3 regions of the Empedobacter sp. EJD.6dd genome follow, and region 2 is predicted to be linked to each of the others. Evidence: riboswitches for the same ligand, from Rfam matches in the RefSeq annotation. Region 2 holds a riboswitch; each other region holds the start of a gene.
The links. A riboswitch is a leader RNA that binds a small molecule or an ion and turns the genes downstream of it on or off. The one in region 2 is predicted to bind cobalamin.
Positions count from the first base shown of each region.

Region 1: it holds a riboswitch for cobalamin, as region 2 does, so the genes downstream of both, AC2I98_RS10540 (TonB-dependent receptor) here and AC2I98_RS12010 (TonB-dependent receptor) in region 2, are expected to answer to the same signal.
Region 3: it holds a riboswitch for cobalamin, as region 2 does, so the genes downstream of both, cobT (nicotinate-nucleotide--dimethylbenzimidazole phosphoribosyltransferase) here and AC2I98_RS12010 (TonB-dependent receptor) in region 2, are expected to answer to the same signal.

Region 1 covers NZ_CM170667.1:2,223,822-2,226,097, reverse strand. The annotation lists gene AC2I98_RS10545 (cytochrome c oxidase assembly factor Coa1 family protein) at 419-862, shown strand; cobalamin riboswitch at 928-1,116, shown strand; gene AC2I98_RS10540 (TonB-dependent receptor) at 1,215-2,276, shown strand, end outside.
Region 2 covers NZ_CM170667.1:2,542,371-2,544,646, reverse strand. The annotation lists gene AC2I98_RS12010 (TonB-dependent receptor) at 1-1,135, opposite strand, end outside; cobalamin riboswitch at 1,169-1,343, opposite strand; gene AC2I98_RS12005 (TM2 domain-containing protein) at 1,520-1,774, shown strand; gene AC2I98_RS12000 (pyruvate dehydrogenase complex E1 component subunit beta) at 1,933-2,276, shown strand, end outside.
Region 3 covers NZ_CM170667.1:1,583,853-1,586,128, reverse strand. The annotation lists gene cobT (nicotinate-nucleotide--dimethylbenzimidazole phosphoribosyltransferase) at 1-920, opposite strand, end outside; cobalamin riboswitch at 1,022-1,152, opposite strand; gene AC2I98_RS07455 (response regulator) at 1,299-2,276, shown strand, end outside.

The DNA.
Region 1 (2,276 bases), 320 kb from region 2:
CATCTCCAAACTATGTTTTATAAAACAAGAAGCTTGCTTTCATCCAACAAGAGGCTTCTAATTAGTCAACGAGAAGCTTCTTCTTGATAAAATGAAAGCTTCCTTTTTACAACTTACTCAGAACTTGAAAACACCCTTATGATAGTTTAACTTCTACTTCTATTCTGTAAGTCTTAAATCTTACGTCTTATAACTTATAACTTATAACTCAAAACTTAGAACTCAACCCGCGTTAGGGATAGTAGTGGAAATCCTTTTGTTTTTTGTACTTCGACAAGTTTAGCAACCCCAAAAAACAAAAGATTGGAACGGATAGCCCGACCGAGCTACACGAAAGACTATTTTTTATTATCGAATGATTATTAGCGAGGAACGCCCAAAAATAATTATATTTGATTTACTTATAATAATTTAGATTATGGAAGAAAATCAATACGATAATCAATTACTACCTAAAGAAAATTGGTTTAAGCGAAATTGGAAATGGTTTGTACCAGTAGGCTGTCTTACATTTGTTATTCTTTTTATTGGATTAATTGTAGGTGGTGCTTTTTGGGGTATTAGTAAAATTACTTCTGATAGTGATGTTACTAAACATGCAATGAATATCATTAATCAAAATCCTGAAGTAAAGGAAAAATTAGGCACAGATATAAAGACTGATGGAATGTTTAGTGGAAATATTTCGGTAACAAACAATACGGGCGAAGCTAATATTACAGTTCCAATAAAAGGTACAAAAGGCACTGGTTCAGCTATAATTGTTGGTGAAAAAGAATTTGATAAATGGAATTATGAGAAAATCGCTGTTCAGATAGATGAAACAGGAGAAGTAATTCAGATAAATAAAGTAAAAGAGTAAGCTAACATAGAGTTAGCTTTTTTTGTTTTGTTTCAGATTAAATTTTTTATTCAAAATAATAACTTTACTTTTGACTAACATTTGGTGCGAACTTAATTGTTCGGTAACAGGGAATCAGGTGAAAATCCTGAACAGACCCGCTGCTGTAAGCTCCATAATTTTTTAGAATTATATTTATCCACTGTCATTTTTGATGGGAAGGATTTCTAAAAAAGGAGTAAGTCAGAAGACCTACCAAAATGATATATGTTAACAGCTTTCGGGGACTAAAGCGTGAAGAACAATTTTTGGATAGGTTTACCTCTCTATTATACTTCATACACTCTCGTTAGCAACAGTTGATTAGTGCTAAATGAGAAATCTAAAAACTATAATTTATTGTTGCAGCTTGATTTTACTTTCATGTGGCATTGCCTCTGCGCAAATAATTCGTGATAGTATTTTAGAGCTTCAACAAGTCGAAATTTCAACAATTAATAACAAATCAGTAGTTCCAGTTCAGGAATTGAAAGGAGAGCAGTTACAGGCTTTAAATAGCCATTCTGTGGCAGACGCTGTTCGTTTTTTTTCTGGTGTACAAATAAAAGATTACGGAGGTGTTGGTGGTTTAAAAACAATTGATGTTCGTGGAATGGGGTCGCAACATGTTGCAGTATTTTATGATGGAATTCAATTAGGAAATGCGCAGAATGGAATTGTTGATTTAGGAAAGTTTTCGTTGGATGATATGGAAGTCATTTCGTTATACAACGGTCAAAAAAGTAACATTTTTCAATCTGCAAAAGATTATGCATCAGCTTCGGCGATTTATTTAGAAACAAAGAAGCCTATTTTTAGAAATAACAAAAGAACTAATATCACAATTAGATATAAATTAGGATCTATTCAATTAATTAATCCTTCAACACGAATTGAACATAAGATTTCTGATCGATTATCAGCTGTTTTAAGTGCAGAATATATCAAAACGAATGGTGTGTATAAATTTCGTTATCAACGCAAAAATTTAGATGGTTCCACAGCTTATGATACCGTTTTAAGACGTCGCGATGGACAAGTTGATGCGAAGCGTGTAGAATTGGGGTTATTCGGGAAAGGAAATCAATCGAATTGGAATGTAAAAGGTTATTTGTTTGATTCGGATAGAGGAATACCAGCATCAATTGTCCGTGGACGTTTAGATGGTCGTGGACAAACATGGGTAGATAAAAATTATTTTGTTCAAGGAAAATACGAAAAACGTTTCAAGAATTTTCAATCCAAGATTAATGCAAAACTTGCATACGATTTTACACATTTTACAGACACTGTTTCTACGGTAAAAAATGAAAATAAATTTATTCAACGCGAATTTTATATTTCATGGGCGAATGTATATGCTATTAATGATAAGTGGGATGTGAACGTTGCAACG
Region 2 (2,276 bases):
AATAGATGAAAGGATTTTGATATTTATCCGAAAAATCTTGACGAATACTCGCTTCGTATTTCAATACTTCTGATAATTTATGTTTCGCGATTAATGCAAAATTGAATGAATTTTGATCGCTTTTGCTTAAATTATTTCCACTTCCTTGACTGTAATTTGCTTCCGACAAAACAGCTAACTCGAAATTATGGGTCAATTGATGGCTCAAATAATATTTTAACAGATAATTATCGACTTGTAAATCATCAGAATAAGATGTGTGAATATTGTTAAAATAACTACTTTCTTCTCGTATATAAGCTAATTTTAATTGCGATTGCCATGTTTCATTTGGATTAAAATTCCATTCTGTCATTAGACGATAATCCTGATTTTTATATCCAGAAGGTGTTGAATTTGTATCAACTAAAGGAAATTCACGCTTTCCAAAATTGATCATCGAATAAAGTTTCAATTCATTTTTAGGATTAATTTTATACCCAAAATTTGCGTTAATTGTATTGAAATAATATTTTCCGTTCAAATTCTTCTTCATATGATTCGGAATTTTATAATCATTATCTGATTGATTTCGTTCGTAATCTACCGAAGAACTAAATTTTTCTGAACTATATTTTAATTGATATTTTCCCGACCATGTATCGTAACTTCCGTAACCTAAATTGATTTTCTGTTGAAAACCTTTGTTGTAATCAAATTGATTTAATAAATGAATTGTTCCTCCAATAGAACCTGTTCCATATGCTATACTTCCACCACCTGGTTTTACAAGAATTCCATCAAAAGAGTTGCTCGAAAATAAATTGAAATCTGTTTGACCAGTAGTTTGCGAATTAACATTTATTCCATTCCAAACGACAGCCGTGTGTGAAGCCAAAGTTCCACGAAAAGATGGTGAAGAAACCATTCCTCGACCATTTTCTTTAAAATAAATTGGTGTTTGAGCTTGTAAAACTTGAGTTAGTTGATTAGGGGTTTGTTCTAAAATGCTATCATTTAATTTGATGACACTTTGAGATTGATAATGATTTTTAAGAAAAATATCATTCATAATCAAAGGTTTCAAACTGATGGTATCTGTCTGTGCAAAAGCAATTCCTGCAACCAAATTAAAACAAAGAAAAAATTTTTTCATATTAAAATCTGTTTTTCCTCCGAAAACATTTTCTATTATTAGTTAATTATGGCAGGTTTCCTGACTTATTCTAATCTTTTTATTCTTCTTAATTCTGAATGAATTTGAGAAAAAAGTGTATAGAATTTACAGTTGCGGGGACAGTTTTGGAATTGAACCAAATTCCCTTTTAACTCACTCTTTGAGCACCATTTTGTGCAAATGTAAACAAAAGCGTTTGATTTTATAATAAGTAGATTGTTAAATCGTTAACCTTAAATTAATACCAGATTTATTTTATTTGTACAATATTCAAAATCATTATATCTAGTGATTTTTAATAAAGATGAAGAAATTAAATTTGTAACCAACAACAACAATTTTTTATTTAAAAACTTTAAGACTATGGAAAACAATCAGCCGTACAAATCAGAGAAAAAACTTATTGCAGGAGTTTTAGGAATTATTTTAGGAGTTTTTGCTGTACATAAATTTTATTTAGGTTACACAAAAGAAGGAACAATTCAATTAATTTTAAGTCTTGTAACATGTGGTACTATTGGTAGTTTGACTGGATTAATCGAAGGGATTATCTATTTAACTAAATCTGATGAAGAGTTTGACAAAATATATGTAGAAGGACACAAAGGTTGGTTCTAAAAATCGAATTACATTCTTTTTTAAATATTTTAATCCCAAAAAAATCTAAAGTTATTTTTGGGATTTTTTTTATTGAATCAATTCGTTTTAAATAATTCGCAAGTTTTTTATTACATTTGCTTTAGGAAAAAATATAATAAAGAACGAAATCGCATAAAATGGCAATAAAAACATTTAGAGAAGTAATCGCAGAGGCAATGAGTGAAGAAATGCGTCGCGATGAATCTATTTTTTTAATTGGAGAAGAAGTAGCAGAATACAACGGTGCTTATAAAGCTTCGAAAGGAATGTTAGACGAATTTGGTCCAGAACGTGTAATTGATGCACCAATCGCAGAAGCTGGTTTTTCTGGTATCGCTATTGGTTCTACAATGACAGGATGTCGTCCAATCGTAGAATATATGACTTTCAACTTCTCGTTAGTGTCTATTGATCAAATTATCAATAACGCTGCAAAAATTTATCAAATGTCAGGAGGACAATTCAACTGTCCAATCGTATT
Region 3 (2,276 bases), 960 kb from region 2:
AATGCACAACCTGTTCCTTCGCCAACGCGTAAATTGATTTTCAAGATAGGTTCTTCGTTGAAATAATTCAGCAAATATTGATGTCCAATTTCATCACTTTGATGGCAAAATATGGCATTATTCAATATTTCTGGTTTTAATTTTGACGCAACTAAAATTGCTGCAGAAGCAATATAACCATCAATCATTAATAACATATTATGTTCATAAGCAGCTAGCATTGCACCTGTCATTTGTGCAACTTCAAAACCTCCGAAAGTTGCTAGAATCTGTTTTGGATCAAGAATTTTTCCATGTGTTTCTTTAGCCTGGGCAAGAATATTGATTTTGTTTTGTAATTGCTCATCATTCAATCCAGTTCCTCGTCCTACACATTTTTCGAGAGATAAATCAGTTAAATAATGCACTAACATCGCTGCTGATGAAGTATTTCCAATTCCCATTTCTCCAAATCCAATAATGTTAGTTCCATTTTGCGCAATCTTATCTACAATTTTCTTTGAATGATGAAAACATTGTTCTAATTGTTCCAACGACATTGCAGGTTCGTACAAGAAGTTTTTGGTTGATTTGGCAATTTTGCTATCTTTCAAAATAGAATAATCTTCGAAATCATAATTCACACCAGCATCAACTATTGTTAAATCGATCTTATTTTGATTGCAAAACACATTAATTGCAGCACCATTATTCAGAAAGTTTAATACCATTTGTGGCGTTACTTCTGCGGGATAAGCGCTAACACCAGATTGAGCAATTCCATGATCGCTTGCAAAAACAATAAGGTGTGGATTGATTAATTCTAAATGATTTTTTTGTTGAACTAAACCAATTTTAAGCGCTATTTTTTCTAATAAACCTAAGGCTCCAAGTGGTTTTGTTTTGAGGTCAATAATGTGTTGAATTTCTTCTTTTTGCATTTTAATAAACTAAGTTTTAATAAAAAAATGCTTTCGAAATCAAGGACAATCAATTCAACAAATATCAAAATATATGAAGTTTTGATTGAGCTTCAATCGCGAAAGCATCATCTAAAAAAGTGGTCTGGCTTATAGTTTTTCACTACTTACAGTTGCGCGACAGCTCGAGATTTGCACTCGATTCCCTTTTGAGCAAGCAAGGTAAGAAAGTTATTTTTGTGGTGCAAAATTTTCGTCAATTACAATTTCACCTGTTATTTTTTCTTTTAATTCAAAATCAGTTGTACTAAATTTTTAAATAATATTAGATTTTAAATATTTACAATTAAGTAATATCTTTATCGATCTCTACTTTCCTATTAAAACAGTTGAATTTTAATGGAAAATTATCCCATCCCTAGAAACGAAAAGCAAAGATTGCAAGCGGTTTATGATTACAATTTGCAAGCACATGATAAAGATGAAGAATTAGATGTTTTTGCAAATGCAGCAAGTTTAATTTGTAATGCGCCTATTGCATTAGTTTCTGTTTTTGATCAAAATTATCAAGTGATAAAAGCAAATTGTGGTATAGAAGTAGACGTTGTTCCTCGTCAACAAACAATTTGTCAATTCTCTTTGGTGGAGGATGAGATTTTAGTGATTGATGATGTTAACAAGTTTGCACCCGCACAAAATATAGCAGGAGTTAAAGCAGCAAATATTCAATTTTATGCAGGAGTTCCGTTGATTGATGACAATGGAAATGCGTTGGGAACGCTTTGTGTGAATGATCATTATCCACGTACATTGAGCGATAAACAGAGAAGTTTATTAATTCAATTAGGGAAAAATATTACTAAATTATTAGTTAGTAAAAAACGTAAAAAAGATGCAGCTTACTTTCAGAATATTTACAAAATTTCAAATAATTTAATTGGAGTTGCAAATATTAATGGTGAGTTAAAATCAGTTAATCCTACTTTTAAAGAAGTTTTAGGAACAAAAGAAAATAAAGATATAATAGCAAGTAATTTTTTGGATTTTGTTTCTGCGAAAGATCAAAATAAAGTTAAAATGTTTTTAGCTGATCTTAAAAATAATTCAGGTTCGATACATTTTAAATGTTTGATGACAACAATCGATTCAAATGAAGAAAAATTAGTAGAATGGTATACAAAATCGAGTACATTAATTGAGAATGAAATTTTCTTTTTTGGCCGAGATATTACGCTTGAACATTCTAAAAAAGTTGAACTTGAAAATAGTGAAAGAAAATTTAGAAACTTTTTCAATTCTTCGCTTGGTTTAATGACGATTCACGATTTAGAAGGAAAAATTTTGTCTATTAATAAGCAGGGACTAGAATCTATGGGC